Regions from separate parts of the Halorhodospira sp. 9622 genome, predicted to be linked through region 3. Evidence: predicted binding sites of a transcription regulator. Region 3 holds the regulator's gene; each other region holds the start of a gene.

Region 1 (6,009 bases), on a different contig from region 3:
TGGAGGAGCGCGGGGTGCTGCGCTAGCCCGCCCCGCGCCTACCTACCCTTTGAGCACGCCGAGCGGACGCAGCCGGGCCACCCGGCGGCCGATGCCGGCGTGGGCGACCACGTCCACCACGTCGGCCACGTCCTTGTAGGCCTCGGCCAGCTCCTCGGCCACCGTATCCCGCGACGAGGCGCGCACCTCGATGCCGGCGGCGGCCAGCTCGGCATCCAGGTCCCGCCCCTTGGCCGCCCGCTTGGCCTGACGGCGGCTTAGCCGGCGCCCGGCGCCGTGGGCGCAGGAGCCGAAGGTCTCGGCGTAGGCGCCCTGGGTACCGAGCAGGACGTAGGAGTAGCGGGTCATGTCGCCGGGCAACAGCACCGGCTGCCCCAGCCCGCGCAGGTCCTCGGGCAGCTCCGGATGCCCCGGCGGGAAGGCGCGGGTGGCCCCCTTGCGGTGGACGCACAGCTCGCGCTCCTCGCCGTCGATCCGATGGCGCTCGAACTTGGCGATGTTGTGCGAGACGTCGTAGACCAGCTCCAGGTGTGCGGTCTCGCCGAGGACCTCGGCGAAGACCTGGCGCACTTGCTGGGTCATGGCCTGGCGGTTGACGTAGGCGAAGTTGGCGGCGGCCTGCATGGCCCCCAGGTAATCCCGGGCGGCGGAGCAGCTCAGCGGCGCACAGGCCAGCTGTCGGTCGGGCAGCTCGATGCTGTTGCGCCCGGTGATCCGCTCCATGGTCACCAGGAAGTCATCACAGACCTGGTGGCCGAGCCCGCGCGAGCCAGAGTGGATGAGCACGGTCAGCGTCCCCGCCTCCAGCCCCAGGCGCCGGGCAGCGGGCTCGTCGTAGACGGCGTCGACGCAGCCGATCTCGATGAAGTGGTTGCCGGAACCGACGGTGCCCACCTGATCCCGGCCGCGCTGGATGGCCCGATCGCTGACCGCCTCGGGGTCCGCACCGGGCAGCCGGCCACCGTCCTCGATCCGCCCCAGGTCCGCGGGCTCGCCCAGCCCCACCTCGACGGCCCACTCCGCCCCCTCGCGCAGCAGCCGGCGCATGTCCCGGTTGCGCAGCAGGGTATCGCTGTACCCCCGCCCCACGCCGGCCGGAATGCGCTCGAAGAGCCGATCCATCAGGCGCGGCAAGTGGGTGCCGAGCTCCTCGGCACGCAGGGGCGTGCGCAACAACCGGACCCCACAGTTGATGTCGTAGCCCACACCTCCGGGCGAGATCACGCCCCCCTGTGCCGGATCGAAGGCCGCCACGCCGCCGATGGGAAAACCGAACCCCCAGTGGATATCCGGCATGCCGATGGAACGACCCACCACCCCGGGCAGGCAGGCCACGTTGGCCACCTGGCGGACGGCCTCGGTGTCGCGGATATCCTCGATCAGGGCGTCGCTGGCGAAGATCAGCCCGTCGACCTGCATGCGCCCCTGCCGCGGCAGCCGCCAGCGGCACCCGTTGAGCCGTTCCAGCACCAGGCCATCGGTAGCCTCGATGTGTTTCGCCATGCCCGCCTCCTCAACGGTTGCTGCCGTGCCCCGTGATCCCGGGCCGATCCCAGCCCCCAAGGTCGCATGCCCGGCCAGCCTCGTCCTCCCCCCTCCGCAAGGTTAGACCCTCGGGCGCGCACCATGGCGGTGCATTCGCCCCGGGGTGGTGCCCCCGCATCGGGCGCGCGGACCGGGCTGACCGGGACGACCCGGCTGCCTCGGCCCGTAACTGACTGTTTCCCCATGCCTCGCCGACCTGGCCCGCGTCTTGCTTGTGGTACAGGCAGCGGCAGTATCGACCGCGAAGGGCTACGGCCCGGAGGATCCGGCCCGACGCGTCACCGCAGACAATCTGGCCAAAAGGGCGACTAGGGTTCCGTCCGCACATCCGCGGGGCCTGGTCCGAGAGTCGCCGACCTCTCTCAGGGGGGTTACACGGAGGGACAAAAGCCCGGGAGATCGCGATCGATGCTCCCGCTTTGTACCCAACGGCAACCCCGAGGGAGAGATCCCATGAGCCGCAACCAGCACCCCCTGCGCCAACGACTCAGCCACCTGTGTGCCGCCGCGGCCCTGTTTAGCACCGCCGCACTGCCCCTGGCCGCCTCGGCGGATGAACGCGACTCCTTCCGCATCGCCTGGAGCATCTACGTCGGCTGGATGCCCTGGGACTTCGGCGAGGCCGAGGGCATCGTCGACAAGTGGGCGGACAAGTACGACATCGAGATCGATGTGGTCCAGATCAACGACTACATCGAGTCGATCAACCTCTACACCGCCGGTTCCTTCGACGGCGTGACCCTGACCAACATGGACGCCCTGACCATCCCGGCGGCCAGCGGTGTCGACACCACCGCGCTGATCGCCGGCGACTTCTCCGACGGCAACGACGGCCTGGTGCTGAAAGGGACCGACGACCTGGCCGACGTCGAAGGGCAGCGCATCCACCTGGTGGAGCTGTCCGTCTCCCACTACCTGCTGGCCCGTGCCCTGGACTCGGTGGGGCTGAGCGAGCGGGACGTGCAGGTGGTCAACACCGCCGACGCCGACATCGTCGGTGCCTTCCGCTCGGACGACGTCCGCGCCGCCGTGGCGTGGAACCCGCAACTGGGGGAGATCCGCAACCACGAGGACGCCCACGTGGTGTTCGACTCCTCGGACATCCCCGGCGAGATCATCGACCTGCTCGGCGTGCGCACCGAGGTGCTGGAAGAGCACCCGGAACTCGGCAAGGCACTGACCGGGGCCTGGTACGAGATCATGGACGTCATGTCCGGCGACGATGTCGCCGGTGAGGCTGCCCGCACCGCCATGGCCGAGGAGGCCGGCACCGATCTGGCCGGCTACGAGGCGCAGCTCGCCTCCACCACCTTCTTCTACGACCCCGCCGAGGCGGTGGACTTCGTCACCAGCGAACAGCCCGCCGAGACCATGGAGAACGTCCGCCAGTTCGCCTACAAGCACGGGCTGCTCGGCGAGCGTGCCCCCAGCCCCGACTTCGTCGGCATCGAGCTGGCCGACGGCTCCACCCTGGGCGACGAGGCCAACGTCCAGTTGCGCTTCACCGACCGCTTCATGCGCAAGGCCGCTGAAGGCGAGCTGTAACGCCCCGCCCGGGGCGGATCAGCCCGCCCCGGGCCCCATCGGCAGCAGGAGCGTCATCCATGAAACGCCTGATCAACCGCCACCCGGGCCGGGTGGGAGGGGTCGCCTTGGCGATGCTCCCCTTCGTCCTCGCCCTGGTCGCCTACACCATCGCCTCGTCCCAGCGCCTGGCCGAGAACCCCAACGACCCGGTGCTGCCGTCGCTGATCACCCTGACCGAGTCCTTCCTGCGCCTGGCCACAGAGCAGAGCCGGCGCACCGGCGAGGTGCTGCTGTGGCTGGACACCGGCGCCAGCCTGACCCGGCTCGGGCTCGGCGTGGCCCTGGCCGCCGCCACGGGTCTGCTGGTCGGCGTCCTCAACGGCGCCCTGCCCTACGCCCGCCGCACCTTCGCCCCCTTCGTCACCGCCGTGGCCATGATCCCACCGCTGGCGGTCCTGCCCATCCTGTTCATCGCCTTCGGCGTCGGCGAGCTGGCCAAGGTGATGCTGATCGTCTTCGGCATCGCGCCGTTCATCATGCGCGACCTCCAGCAGCGGGTCGAAGAGCTGCCCCGCGAGCAGCTGATCAAGGCGCAGACCCTGGGCGCCTCCACCTGGCAGATCGTGCTGCGGGTGGTCCTGCCGCAGACCCTGCCGCGGCTGATCGACGCCACACGGCTGAGCCTCGGCGCCGCGTGGCTCTTTCTCATCGCCTCGGAGGCGATCGCCGCCACCGAGGGGCTCGGCTACCGGATCTTCCTGGTCCGGCGCTACCTGGACATGGAGACGATCCTCCCCTACGTGGCGTGGATCACCCTGCTCGCCTTCCTCATCGATCTGACCCTGCGCGGCGTCAATCGCTGGCTCTTCCCCTGGTATGCCGGAAGGAGCGCCCGCTCATGAGTGCCACCATCCGCCTGGAGAACGTCTGGAAGTCCTACGGCCAAGACGTCGTCCTGGAGAACCTCTCGCTGGAGGTCGCCGCCGGCTCCTTCGTCACCCTGGTGGGGGCCTCGGGCTGCGGCAAGACCACCTTCCTCAAGATGCTCCTCGGCGAGGAGGCGCCGAGCCGCGGCCGCCTGCTCATGGACGAGGCCCCACTGCCCGGCGAGCCCGGTCCGGACCGCGGGGTGGTCTTCCAGCGCTACTCGGTCTTCCCGCACCTGACCGCCGTGCAGAACGTGCTCCTCGGCCTGGAGCTGGCCGGCGCCCCGTGGCTGGGGCGGCTCTTCGGTGCCGCACGGCGCAACGCCCGGGCCGAGGCGGTGGCCGCGCTCGAGTCGGTGGGCCTGGAGCAGGCCCTGGACAAGTACCCGCCGGAACTCTCCGGGGGCATGCAGCAGCGGCTGGCCATCGCCCAGACCCTGATCAAGAACCCCCGGGTGCTGCTCCTCGACGAGCCCTTTGGCGCCCTCGACCCGGGCATCCGGCAGGACATGCACGCCCTGGTGCAAAGCCTGTGGCAGCGCACCGGGGTCACCGTCTTCATGGTCACCCACGACCTGCAGGAGGGCTTCACCCTCGGCAGCCGGCTGCTCGTCTTCGACAAGGTCCGCCACGACCCCCACGCCCCCGAGGCCTACGGGGCCCAGATCACCTACGACATCCCCCTCGACCGCAACGCGGAGGATTCCCCATGAGCACCCCCTCGCTGCCCCCGGAGCGCATCGTCTACCAGGAGCACGTGCCGGGCGCCCGCTACGCCTCGCTGATCCTCCGGCGCGGCTTCGCCCTGCGCCTGACCGACGTCGATGGCACCGCCAACGCCGCGGTGCTGCTCTACAACCCGCACAACCTGCTCGAGCGCTACAACGCCCCGGACACCCTCAAGGGGCAGCACACCGCGCGGCTGACCGCCGGCCACATGCTCTACTCGGACATGGGCCGGGTGATGCTCTCGATCACCGCCGACAGCCTCGACTGGCACGACCCGATCGGCGGCATCAGCGACGCCGATGCGGTGCGCGGCACCTACGGCCAGGCCCGCTACCAGGAGCGGCTCAACGACTTCCACCGCAGCGGCCGCGAGCTCTTTCTCATCGAGCTGGCCAAATGGGGGCTGGGGCGCGCCGATCTGCTCCCCAACGTGAACTTCTTCAGCAAGGTCCAGGCGGATGAGGCGGGCAACCTGCGCTACCGCCCCGGACACAGCCACGCCGGCGCCTGCGTGGACCTGCGCGCGGAGATGGACACCCTGATCATCCTGCAGACCGCCCCCCACCCCATGGCCCCGGGCCCGGAGTACGCCCCCGGCGCGGTGGATCTGACCGTCTATCGGGCGGAGCCGGTGGCGGCGGAGGATCCGTGCCTGGTCAGCCACCCCGAGAACGCCCGCGCCTACGCCAACACCGCCGCCTACCACAGCCAGGAGTAAGCGCCATGACCGGCATGAACCTCGTCGAGAGCCCCCTCGATCCCTGCGACGCCCTCTCCCGCGTCACCGTCCCCGCCGGCGAGCCGTGGCTGGGGGAGCTGCGCCGTGGACAGACCCTGCGCATCGTGGACCTGGAGGGCAACCAGGCCGCCGACACCCTCTTCTACAACCTCCACAACCCGCGCGGGGAGCGCTACAGCGCCGTGGACACCGTCCGCGAGCAGGGCAACGCCTACCTGAGCACCGGCAGCTGCCTGCGCTCCACCGCCGGACGGCCGATGCTGACCATCACCGCCGACACCTGCGGACGGCACGACACCCTGGGCGGGGCCTGCGCGGCGGAGTCGAACCAGGTGCGCTACGCCCTGGACAAGAAACCGATGCACAACTGCCGGGACAACTTCCTCATCGCCCTGGCCGAGAGCGACTACGGCCTGGGCAAGCGGGATATCGGCCCGAACATCAACTTCTTCATGAACGTCCCGCTGACCCCCGAGGGCGGCCTGAGCTTCCAGGACGGCCTCTCCGGGCCGGGCAAGTACGTCGAGATGCGCGCCGAGATGG
Region 2 (6,009 bases), on a different contig from region 3:
GGTGGCGATGAAAAAGGCCGCCAGCAGGGTCGAACCGGCCAGGATATGGACGCCGGCATCGGCGTAGCGATCCGGGTCCAGCAGGTGGAAGCCGCTGGCGAGCAGCGCCAGGGTGGCGAGCATGACCACCGGGATCTCCCAGGCGATGACCCGCCGGTAGATCAGGTAGAGCCCGCCCAGGGCGAGCAGCAGTGCCGAGCCCTCCGCCAGGCTGCCCGGCGCGTAGCCGAGCAGGGCCAGCGCCGGCTGATAGGCCTCGGGCAGGGCGGTCTCGATGCTTTGCCCCTCGGTGACCGCGGTGCGCGCGGTGTCGAGGGTGGTGGCGCCGGTGACCGCGTCCCAGTCAGCAGCGCCGGCGAAGGTGATCCCGAGCGATTCCAGGAAGCCGGGGGCGGTTGCCGAGCCCAGGGGGGCCGGCTCCACCCAGCGGGTCATTTCCACCGGGAAGGCGATGAGCAGGGCAACGCGGGCGACCATGGCGGGATTGAAGAGGTTCTGCCCGGTGCCGCCGAAGACCCCCTTGCCCAGGATCACCGCCAGCAGTCCGCCGATCACACCGATCCACCACGGCGCCCAGGGCGGCAGGCTCATGGCCAGGATCCAGCCGGCGACCAGCGCGGAGCTGTCACCCACGCCGCTGCGTACCGGGCGTCCGGCCGCGCGCAGGCAGGCGGCCTCGGCGGCCACCACGGTGACCAGGGTGATCAGCAGCAGATTGAGGGCCGGCCAGCCGTAGAGCCACACCCCGAAGGCGGTGGCGGGTGCTGCGGCGAGCAGCACCTGGCGCATCAGGGTGGGCAGGCTCAGCGGGGCCCGGGTGTGGGGGCCGGCAACCAGCTCGCTCACGTCTGAGTCTCCTTCTCCTCGTTTTGCGGCTGCTCCTGGGCTGGACTTTCCGAATCGCCGCCGGCGGCCTTCTGCTGCGCCCGCTGGCGGCGGCGGGCCGCGGCGGCGGCCTTCTTGCGTTCCTGCTCGCGTCGCTGGCGCTCCGCCCGCTGCTCGGCCATGCGCCGCTGCAGTTCGCTGCGCTCCTTGGCGGCGGCTTGCTCGGCGCGCTGACCGCGGGCGTGGTGGAAGAGCTGGACCAGCGGCCGCGCCGAGGGACAGACGTAGGCGCAGGAACCGCAGGTCAGGCAGTCCATCAGGCCGCTGGCCGCGGCGCCGTCGACGTCGCCGGCGGCGGCGCGGTTGGCGATCTCGAAGGGCATCAGCCCCATCGGGCAGGCATCGACACAGCGCCCGCAACGGATGCAGGGGCGCCCTTCGGTCTCGCGGATCTCCGCGGCGGTCAGGGCGATGACGCCGTTGGTGCCCTTGGCCACGCCGGCCTCCAGCGGGGCCACCTGGCCCATCATCGGACCGCCGGCGAGCACCCGGGCCGGGTCCTCGCGCAGCCCGCCGGCCGCCTCGAGCAGGGCCTGCAGCGGCAGACCCAGGGGCACCTCGAAGTTCGTCGGCTCGGCCACGGCGCCGCCGCCGACGGTGACCGGACGGCTGATCAGCGGTCGGCCGTGGCGGGCGGCGCGGTGGACGGCGTAGGCGGTGCCGACGTTGTGCACCACCACGCCGATATCCGCCGCCCGCGCCCCGGCGGGTACCTCGCAGCCGGTCAGCGTGTAGATCAGGTGTTTTTCCGAGCCCTGGGGCCAGAGGCTCGGCACCGGCACCACGTCGGGGCCGCCCAGGGCGTCGGTGGCGCGGCGCAGGGCGTGGATGGCCTCCGGCTTGTTGTCCTCGACCCCGATGGCGGTGCGCTCGGCTCCCAGGGCGCGGGCCATCAGCTGGGCGCCGTCGATGATCCCGGCGGCGCGCTCGCGCATCAGGCGGTCGTCGCAGGTCAGGTACGGCTCGCACTCACCGCCGTTGAGGATCAGGGTGGCCACCGGCTGCCCGGCGCCGAGCTTGACCGCCGCCGGGAAGGCGGCGCCCCCCATGCCGACGATGCCCGCCTCGGCCACCCGGGTGGCGATGGCCATAGGGTCGAGCTGCCCGGCCGGCGCGGTCATCGGGTCCGGCAGCTGCGGCGCCCAGCGCTCCTCGCCGTCGGGTTCGATGATCACGGTGGGGACGGTCAGCCCCGAGGGGTGCGGCGCCGGATGGCGGTCAATGGCCACCACCCGGCCCGAGGTGGGGGCGTGGACGGCGGCCGAGAGGCCGGCTTCCGGCGTGCCGATGCACTGCCCCTTGGCGACGTCCTGGCCCGGTGCGACCGCCGGCAGGGCGGGCGCGCCGATGTGCTGGGCCAGCGAGACGTAGAGCCGCTGCCCGGCCCGCAGGGGTTCCAGCGGGGCCTCTGCGGTGGATTGCTTGCGCGACTCGGTGCGTACGCCGCCGCGGATGATCTTTGGTTTGCTAAGCAGCACGGTCGCAGGCCTCCGTCGGTCGCGGCCAGCGCCAATTGGCCAGGGTGACCGGCTCCGGGACCATCTCCAGCGCGCCGGTGGCGCAGACGTCGATGCACGCCGTGCAGCCGGAACACGCCTCGGGCAATACCCCGTGGATCTGCTTGGGTGCGCCGATGACCGCATCGGTGGGGCAGGCCTTGATGCACTTCAGGCAGCCGGTGCACAGGTCCTCGCGGGTGACCCGCGCCACCCGGCGGACGCCGTCGTCGCCGTCTTCCAGGACCAGCGGCTGCCCGGTGATCCGGGCAATCTCCTCGGCCACGGCGCGACCGCCGGGCGGGCAGAAGTTCACCGGCAGCTCGCCGGCGGCCACGGCCCGGGCGCCGACGCTGCAGCCGGGCAGGCCGCACTGGCCGCAGTTGGTACCGGGCAGGACGCGCTCCACCTCCTCGGCGGTCTCGTCCGGCGGCGGCTTTAGATACTGCGCGGCCACGGCCAGCAGGAACCCGATCACCAGCGCCATCCCGGTCAGAACCAGCATCGCTGCATACATCGCCTCACCCTCCTTCGGGCAGTCCGGTCAGTCCCATGAACGCCAGCGACAGCAGCCCGGCGACCACGAAGCCGATGGGGGCACCGGCAAAGGCGGCCGGTACCGCCGCCGTGGCCAGCCGCTCGCGCAGGCCGGCGAACAGGACCAGAACCAGCGTGAAACCGAGCGCCGCTCCGACGCCGAAGACCAGGCTCTCGGCGAACGTGTGCGCTTCCTGGATGTTGAGCAGGGCCACGCCGAGCACGGCGCAGTTGGTGGTGATCAGCGGCAGGAAGACGCCCAGAACCTGGTGCAGGGCGGGGCTGACCCGGGCGACGGCCATCTCGGTGAACTGCACGGTCCCGGCGATGACGAGGATGAAGCTGAGGATGCGCAGGAACTCCAGGTCCAGGGGGATGAGCAGGGCGTGCTCGATCACCCACCCGGCCGCCGCCGCCAACGTGAGTACGAAGGTGGTGGCCAGGCCCATGCCCAGGGCGGTATCCAGTCGGTTCGACACACCCATGAACGGGCACAGCCCCAGGAACTGGGTCAGGACCACATTGTTCACCAGGGCGACGCCGAGCAGCAGTAGCAGGTATTCCGTCATCCTCTTTCCCTTTCCCGGCCCGTCGGCGGCGTTCGCTACGGGTCAAGCATCAGCCGTGCCAGCCGGTACCCTTCGAGCACCACGGTCCCGCAACCCCGCGTGATCCCGTTCGAACCTCGCCCGTTTGCACCAAAGAGGTGCCGCTGCACCGATGTGGCACAGGCGACAAAAGCATCACCTTCCGTGAATCACTGTGAGAAACGCGACAAACGGGGGTCGACGGTTCGCCGGCTGTCTGGAACGGGAGTTGCAACGGTTTTGCTCGGCCCAGATGGGGTCAGGGGGCCCCAAGGCGTCTGACGAACGCGCCCTGCGGGTCTCCTGCGCTTCTCACCCCGGCAGGGCCGCGCGCAGAGCACGCTTCGCTGTGGCTGCGCGCTGATCGGCGCGAACCCGTAAAGGTTCGCGCCGAACCCCTGCCGGGGCTGCGATGCTCGGCGCGTTCAATGACGCCTTGGGGCCCCTGATCCCATCTGGGCCAGCCAAAACCGATGCACCTAGCGGAGGGGAGTATTCATGGAGAACCCCACGTCCGTCGGCCCCCGAGAACGCGCCCGGGCCGAACTGGTCGAGGCCCAGCTCGAGGCGCTGTACCAGGTCAGCCGGGTGCTCTCGCGCAGTCTCGACCTGCGCGAGAGCCTTCAGGCCGTCCTGGAGGTGCTCCACGAGCACGCCGATATGCACTCCGGGATGGTCGCCCTGCGCGACCCCGTCCGCCGCGAGACCATCGTCCGCGCGCTGTACGGGCAGAGCCCCGCCAATGAGGTCGCCTACCGGCCGGGCGAGGGGATCGTTGGCGAGATCCTCAATCACGCCGAGCCGCTGATCGTGCGGCGCATCTCCGAGGAGCCGCGCTTCCTCGATCGGCTCGGCCTCTACGATCCGGATCTGCCGTTCATCGGTGTACCCATCAACGGCCCCGGCGAGCAGGACCCGCCGGTGGGCGTGCTCGCCGCCCAGCCCGCCGCCGACGAGGGCGCGCTGCTGGCCGAGCGCTCTCGGTTCATGCAGATGGTCGCCAACCTGGTCGCACAGACGGTCCGCCTGGCCACCGAGGTTGACCGTGAGCAGGCGGCCATCGTCGATGAGCGCGACCGCCTGCGCCGGGAGGTGCAGGAGAGCTACGGCTTCGAGAACGTCATCGGCCGGACCCCGGCTATCCGCCGGGTCTTCGAGCAGGTGCGTCGGGTGGCGCAGTGGAGCACTACGGTGCTGCTGCGCGGTGAGTCCGGCACCGGCAAGGAGCTGTTGGCCAACGCCATCCACTACAACTCGCCCCGGGCCGACGCGCCCTTTGTCAAGCTCAACTGCGCGGCGCTGCCCGACAGCCTGCTCGAGAGCGAGCTCTTCGGCCACGAGAAAGGCGCCTTCACCGGCGCTGTGCAGAGCCGGGTGGGGCGCTTCGAGCAGGCCGACGGCGGCACCATCTTCCTCGATGAGATGGGCGAGATCTCCCCGGCCTTCCAGGCGAAGCTGCTGCGGGTCCTGCAGGAGGGGGAGTTCGAGCGGGTGGGCAGCACCCGGACCCGGCGGGTGGACGTGCGCGTGCTCGCCGCCACCAACCGCGATCTGGAGGCGGCGGTGGCCGCCGGGGAGTTCCGCGAGGACCTCTACTACCGGCTCAACGTGATGACCATCACCATGCCGGCGCTGCGCGAGCGCCTCGAGGACATCCCGGAGCTGGTCCGGTTCCTCGTCGGGCGCATCGCCAGCAACCAGGAGCGGGCGCTGGAGATCTCCGACGACGCCATCCGCACGCTGATGCGCTACCACTGGCCGGGCAATGTTCGCGAACTGGAGAACGCCCTGGAGCGGGCGGCGATCATGAGCGAGGACGGCCGCATCGACCAGGAGGCCGTGATCCTGGCCGGGATCCCCGAGGACGGTTCGCCGGCCGTCGAGAGCGGGGTGCTACCCGCCGGGCCGGCGGCCCCGGACCCGAACGACCCCAACCTGGACGAGCGCGAGCGGGTCATCGCCGCGCTGGAGCGCACCGGTTGGGTGCAGGCCAAGGCGGCGCGGTTGCTGGGCATGACGCCGCGGCAGATCGCCTACCGGATCAAGACCCTCGACATCCCGGTCAAGAGCCTATGAGCCGTTGCTGGCGGCGTGGCGGACGCGACACGCGGCTGTGTGGGGTTTGCGACACGCGCGGCGAATGCCGCGGCGGGAGGCACGGCGAGACGGGCGGTTGGCCGCTCCCGTGATCCGGCACGAGGTTTGCAAAAGAGCGGGCAGGCCCGACCGGAGCGCGGCTCCGGTCCCGACGGAGGGAGAGACAATGGACGCATCCGGCTCCACCACCTGCGACCCCGCCGCCGGCTGCCCCGGCGTCGGTGGCGAGGGGGCGCCCGGCGACGGGCTCGAGCACCTGCCCGAGGCGCTGCGCGCCAAGGTCCGGGACCACCCCTGCTACTCCGAGCGTGCCCACCACCACTTCGCGCGGCTGCACGTGGCCGTTGCCCCGGGGTGCAACCTCTCGTGCAACTACTGCAATCGCAAGTACGACTGCGCCAACGAGT
Region 3 (6,009 bases):
CGAGCGACTCCGGGCCCTCGGTCGCGCCGTCCTGCAGCTCGAGGCCGATGCCGTCGCCGCCCTCGGCGAGCACATCGACCAGCCTTTCAGCGAAGCGTGCCGGCACATGCTCGCCTGCCGTGGACGGGTGATCGTCACCGGGATGGGCAAGTCCGGGCACATCGGCTCGAAGATGGCCGCCACCCTGGCGAGCACCGGGACACCGGCGTTCTTTGTCCACCCCGGCGAGGCCAGCCACGGCGACCTGGGCATGGTCACCCCCGACGATGTGGTCATCGCGCTGTCGAACTCCGGCGAGACCGACGAGCTCACCGCCATCCTGCCGCTGATCAAGCGCCTCGGGGTGCCGCTGATCGCCCTCACCGGACGTCCGGAGTCGACCCTGGCCCGGGCTGCCTCGGTCCACCTGAACGTCGGCGTCGAACAGGAGGCCTGCCCTCTCGGGCTGGCGCCCACGGCAAGCACGACGGCCACCCTGGCCATGGGCGACGCCCTCGCCGTCGCACTGCTCGATGCGCGCGGCTTCACCGCCGAGGACTTTGCCCGTTCGCACCCCGGCGGCAAACTCGGACGCCGGCTGCTGCTCCATATCGAGGACATCATGCAGACCGGCGAGCGCATCCCCCGCGTCGCCCCCGGAACTGCTCTCCGTGACGCCCTGCTGGAGATCAGCCGCAAGGGGTTGGGCATGACCGCCATCGTCGACGAGGAGCAGCGGGTGCTGGGCATCTTCACCGACGGCGACCTGCGCCGGACCCTGGACCGCGGGGCCGACATCCACCAGACCCCCATCGAGGCGGTGATGAGCCTGAGCCCGCAGACCGCGTCACCGGATCTGCTCGCCGCCGAGGCCGCCGAGCGCATGGAGCGCCACCGCATCAATGCCCTGCTGGTCACCGACGCCGAGGACCGGCTGGTGGGCGCCCTGAACATGCACGACCTGCTGCGCGCCGGAGTCGTATGAGCACCACCCCGCCCCGCCCCTACTGCGACGCACCCACGCCGGACGTCCTGCGCCGGGCCGAGCCGGTGCGCCTCGCCCTGTTCGACGTCGATGGCGTCCTTACCGACGGGACCGTCTTCGTCGGCGGCAGCGGTGAGCCGCTGCAGGCGTTCCACATCCACGACGGGAAGGGGCTGCGCATGCTCCAGGACGCCGGTATCGAGGTGGGCTGGATCACCGCCCGCGGGGGGCACTCGGTCATGCGCCGGGCCGAGGAGCTCGGGGTCCGCCACGTCCTGCGTGGCCGCTCGGACAAGGGCGACGCCCTGACCGAGGTGGCCGAGCGCCTCGGGCTCGCCCCGGAGGCGTGCGCCTACACCGGTGACGACCTGATCGACCTGCCGGCGATCCGCCGGGCCGGTTTCGGGGTCGCCGTGGCCGACGGCCACCCCCAGCTGCACGCCCAGGCCGACTGGGTCACTGCACGCCCCGGGGGGCGCGGCGCCGTGCGCGAGGTGGCCGAGCTGATCCTGCACGCCCAGGGCCACCTTGAACCGATGCTGCGCCGGGCGGAAGGCTGAGCCATGCGCCGCGGCTCCCTCTACCCCCTAGCAGCCCTCGCCCTGACCGTCCTCCTCGGTCTGCTGCTTACCCGCGACCCGGCGCCGCCGGCCCCGGAGACCGCTGCCCCTCCCGAAGAGCGCCCGGACTTCTTCCTCGAGGGGTTTACCATGGTTGATTTCGACGAGCAGGGGCAGCGCCGTGCGGCCCTTTCCGGGCGCACCGGCGAGCACTTCCCCGGCCGCGGCGAGCTCGAGATCATCGACCCCGACCTGCGCATGCGCTCTCGCGACGGCGTCCTCTGGGAGGCCCGCGCCCCCTTCGGCATCGCCGAACGCGAGGGCGGGGAAGTCCGCCTGTTCGAAGAGGTGGACATCCGTCGTCCGGCCCAGCAGGCGCGTCCGCCGCTGGATATCAACACCCACAACCTGCTGGTGGACCTGCGCGCCGGCGAGGCGCGCACCGTCGAGGCGGTCACCGCTCGCGAGCCGGCCGGCACCCTGCGCGGAACCGGGATGACCCTGGATTACCGCGCGGATCGCCTGCGCCTGCACGCCGACGTCCGGGGGTCGTATGGAGCGTACTGACGCCGCCAGCCGTATCCGCGTGGGACTGCTCGTCGCCGCGACCCTGCTCGCCGCTGCCCTGCCGGCAACGGCCGTGGGCCAGCGCGACGAGGCACCGATCGAACTGGAGGCCGACCGGGTGGATGTCGACGCGGTCGCCGGAGTCAGCGTCTACGAGGGCGACGCCGTGCTCACGCGGGGCGAGATGCGCATCACCGGGGATCGCATGGAGGTCTACACCGACGAGGACGGCGACCTGAGCCACGTCTACGTCGACGGCACGCCGGCCACCTACCGCGACCACCCCGAGAACCAGCCTCGCCCCGTGCATGCCGAGGCGAAACGCATGGAGTACTACTCCCGCGGTCCCGAACGTGCCCATTTCCAGGGCGATGCACATCTCTGGCAGGGGGATGATCAAGTCACCGCCGAGACCATCGACGTCGACCTGGAGGGGCAGGTCATGAAGGCCCGCGGCGCCGAGGGGCAGCGGGCGCGGACCATCCTGTATCCGGCACGGCGCGAGGAGGAATGACCCGTTGGTGACGCTGCGCGCGGAGGGGCTGAGCAAGCGCTATCGCGGCCGCACCGTGGTCAACGGCGCGGGGCTGGAGGTCGCCGACGGTGAGATCGTCGGCCTGCTCGGCCCCAACGGGGCCGGCAAGACCACGTGCTTTTACATGGTCGTCGGCCTGGTGCAGGCCGACGAGGGGCGAATCACCCTGGAAGGCGACGACCTCACTCGGTTGCCCATTCACGCCCGGGCCCGATTGGGCATCGGCTACCTCCCCCAGGAACCCTCGGTCTTTCGTAAACTGAGCGTTGCGGATAACGTACGGGCCATCCTGCAGCTGCGCGACGACCTGGACGGCACTGAGCGCGAGCAGGAGCTGGATCGCCTGCTCGAGGAGTTCGGCGTGACCCACGTGCGCGACTCCCCGGGGATCGCCCTGTCCGGGGGCGAGCGCCGGCGCGTGGAGATCGCCCGCGCCCTCGCGGCGAATCCGCGGTTCATACTGCTTGATGAGCCATTCGCCGGGGTCGACCCCATCTCGGTGGGCGAGATCCAGCGGATCGTCCGCCAGCTGGCGCAACGGGGTATCGGCGTGCTGATCACCGACCATAACGTGCGCGAGACGCTGGGCATCGTGCAACGCGCCTACATCCTCAGTGACGGCGAGGTGCTGGCCGCCGGGGACGCCGAGAGCGTGCTGGCCAACCCGCGGGTACGCGAGGTGTACCTGGGCGAGGACTTCCGCCTGTGAGTGACGGACTACGGATGCTTCAAGCACAACGGACACGGCCATGAAGCAGTCGCTTCAGCTACGCATCGGTCAGCAGCTGACCATGACCCCGCAGCTGCAGCAGGCCATCCGGCTGCTGCAGCTCTCCAGCCTGGAGCTGCGCACCGAGATCCAGCAGGCCCTGGAGTCGAACTTCATGCTCGAGCTCGATGAGGAGGCCGAGCCCGGGCAGGAGCAGGAGCAGCAGGAAACGGAACCCCACGAGGACGAGGCACCGGCCAGCGAACCCGCCGGCGAGGACATCCCCGAAGACCTGCCCCTGGACACCTCCTGGGACGACATCTACGACGGCAGCACGGCACTGAGCGCCCCCGGCGACGAGGGTGCGCAGCGCGACACCCTCGACAACCGGCCGGCCGCCTCCGACAGCCTCCAGCAGCACCTGCACGCGCAGATCGAGCTCGAGGCCTTCTCCGCCCGGGAGCGCTCCATCGCCGAGGTCATCGTCGACGCCGTCGGCGACGACGGCTACCTGACCCAGAGCACCGAGGATCTGCTGGCCGGCTGTCCGGCCGACGAGCAAGTCAGCGCCGAGGAGCTAGAGGCGGTCCTGCAGCGTGTCCAGCGGCTCGACCCGACCGGCGTTGCCGCCCGCGACCCTCAGGAAGCGCTGTGCGTCCAGCTCGAGCAGCTTCCCGAGGACACGCCCTGGCGTGCGGAGGCGCAGCACGCCCTCCTCCACCACCTGGAGCTCATCGCCGAACGCCGCCATGACGACCTGGGCCGCGCCCTGGGGGTCGGCGAAGATGCCCTCGGCGGCATCCTCGGTCTGATCCAGAGCCTCGATCCACGCCCGGGCTCGCAGATCAGCGACACAACCCCGGACTACATCATCCCCGATGTCCTCGTCGTGCGCCGCGACGGCGTCTGGCAGGTGGAACTCAACGGCGAGACCGCCCCCCGCTTGCGCGTCAACGCGTATTACGCCAGCCTGATCCGCAGAGCGGACCGCAGCGCGGACAACCACTGCCTGCGCAACCATCTCCAAGAGGCGCGCTGGCTGATCAAGAGCCTGCGCAGCAGGAACGAGACCTTGCTGAAAGTGGCCAGCGCCATCGTAGAGCGGCAACAGGGGTTCCTCGACCACGGCGAGGAGGCGATGCAACCACTGGTTCTGCGCGAGATCGCCGAGGCGGTGGAGATGCACGAGTCCACCATCTCCCGCATCACCACCAACAAGTACATGCACACCCCGCGGGGCACCTTCGAGTTCAAGTACTTTTTCTCGAGCCACGTGCAGACCAGCGACGGCGGAGAGGCTTCGGCGACGGCGATCCGGGCGCGGATCCGCCGGCTGATCGCCGAGGAGGATCGGGCAAAACCGCTGAGTGACAGCGCGATTGCGCGTATCCTTCATGAGGAGGGGATCCAGGTGGCGCGTCGGACGGTCGCCAAGTACCGGGAGTCCCTGTCCATCGCATCGTCGGCGGAGCGCAGGGAGGCCCGGGGGCGCTGAGGCCCCCGGCTCCGCCGGCGGCAAAGGGGTTCAGGAGGCGGTATGCAGATCAAGCTCAGTGGGCATCATGTCGAGATCACCCCGGCCCTCCGGGCGCATGTGAACGAGAAGATGCAACGCATCCAGCGCCACTTCGACCACGTCATCGATACCGAGGTGATCCTCACGGTGGAGAAGAAGCAGCAGAAGGCCGAGTCGGTCATCCACATCGGGGGTGGCGGCGGGCGCGTTTTTGCCGATGCCATCGAGGAGGATCTCTATGCAGCCATTGACGTGCTCGTGGACAAGCTTGACCGTCAGGTCCTGAAACACAAAGAGAAGGCCGTCGATCAGCGACGGCAGGGCGCGTCCCTCAAGGCCAACTTTTAAGGCGGCGGGACGCGGTTCAGCGGGCCAGCCGATCGGACACTCCATGGACATCGAGCAACTCATCACGCCGGAACGTGTTCGCTGCGAGAGCGGCATCGAGGACAAGGAGCAGGTGCTCCTGCGCATAGGCGAGCTGATCGGGGCCAGCGGCGACGGCCTCGACGCCCGGGAGATCAGCAACCGGTTGCTGGCCCGTGAGCGACTGGGCAGCACGGGCCTGGGGCACGGCGTCGCCGTGCCCCACGCCCGCATCGACGGGATCGACCGCGCCATCGGGGCCCTCATCCGCCTGGACCGGGGCATCGATTTCGACGCCTTCGACAAGGCACCGGTGGACCTGCTCTTCGCCCTCGTCGTACCCGAGCACTTCACCGACGAGCACCTGCAGATCCTCGCCAGCCTTGCCGAGATGTTCAGCGACAGCAGCCTGTGCGAGCGGCTGCGCCGCTCCTCGGACGGGGACGAGCTGCAGATGGCCCTGCGCGAATGGCAGTCGCACGCCGACCCATCGTGAACGCGGCCGGGAACCGGCCGGTCATCCCCGGCCTGCTGATGGCGGTCCACGGCCGCGGGATCCTGCTGGAGGGCCCCAGCGGCGTGGGCAAGAGCGACGCCGCCCTGGCGCTGCTCGACCGTGGTCACGCCCTGGTGGCCGACGACGCCGTACAGCTGCGCCGCGACGGTGACCGCCTGCTCGGCGCCGGTCCGCAGCAGGGGCGGGGGCTGCTCTACCTGCGCGACCTCGGCCTGGTGGACATCACCGAACTCTACGGCCCCGCGGCGCTGCGCAGCGAGACCGCCGTGGCTCTG

The links. The regulator sigma-54, encoded in region 3, starts transcription at its own class of promoters, with help from an activator protein. The targets are predictions, from matches to a motif close to TGGCANGNTNCNTGCTT.
Region 1: the regulator sigma-54 is predicted to act here: its motif matches at 1,743-1,759, upstream of LRG07_RS06125 (putative urea ABC transporter substrate-binding protein).
Region 2: the regulator sigma-54 is predicted to act here: its motif matches at 3,532-3,548, upstream of rsxA (electron transport complex subunit RsxA).

The regions. Positions count from the first base shown of each region.
Region 1 is NZ_JAJNRE010000008.1:7,984-13,992, reverse strand. It holds gene cysN (sulfate adenylyltransferase subunit CysN) at 1-26, shown strand, start outside; gene LRG07_RS06130 (RtcB family protein) at 43-1,503, opposite strand; guanidine-I (ykkC/yxkD leader) riboswitch at 1,843-1,945, shown strand; gene LRG07_RS06125 (putative urea ABC transporter substrate-binding protein) at 1,999-3,090, shown strand; gene LRG07_RS06120 (ABC transporter permease) at 3,150-3,974, shown strand; gene LRG07_RS06115 (ATP-binding cassette domain-containing protein) at 3,971-4,711, shown strand; gene LRG07_RS06110 (urea amidolyase associated protein UAAP1) at 4,708-5,445, shown strand; gene LRG07_RS06105 (urea amidolyase associated protein UAAP2) at 5,460-6,009, shown strand, end outside.
Region 2 is NZ_JAJNRE010000009.1:81,891-87,899, reverse strand. It holds gene LRG07_RS07125 (RnfABCDGE type electron transport complex subunit D) at 1-846, opposite strand, end outside; gene rsxC (electron transport complex subunit RsxC) at 843-2,363, opposite strand; gene LRG07_RS07115 (RnfABCDGE type electron transport complex subunit B) at 2,353-2,898, opposite strand; gene rsxA (electron transport complex subunit RsxA) at 2,903-3,487, opposite strand; gene nifA (nif-specific transcriptional activator NifA) at 4,004-5,581, shown strand; gene nifB (nitrogenase cofactor biosynthesis protein NifB) at 5,769-6,009, shown strand, end outside.
Region 3 is NZ_JAJNRE010000012.1:68,219-74,227, reverse strand. It holds gene LRG07_RS08525 (KpsF/GutQ family sugar-phosphate isomerase) at 1-964, shown strand, start outside; gene LRG07_RS08520 (HAD family hydrolase) at 961-1,524, shown strand; gene lptC (LPS export ABC transporter periplasmic protein LptC) at 1,528-2,091, shown strand; gene lptA (lipopolysaccharide transport periplasmic protein LptA) at 2,078-2,605, shown strand; gene lptB (LPS export ABC transporter ATP-binding protein) at 2,610-3,335, shown strand; gene LRG07_RS08500 (RNA polymerase factor sigma-54) at 3,376-4,830, shown strand; gene hpf (ribosome hibernation-promoting factor, HPF/YfiA family) at 4,873-5,199, shown strand; gene LRG07_RS08490 (PTS sugar transporter subunit IIA) at 5,243-5,713, shown strand; gene LRG07_RS08485 (HPr kinase/phosphorylase) at 5,686-6,009, shown strand, end outside.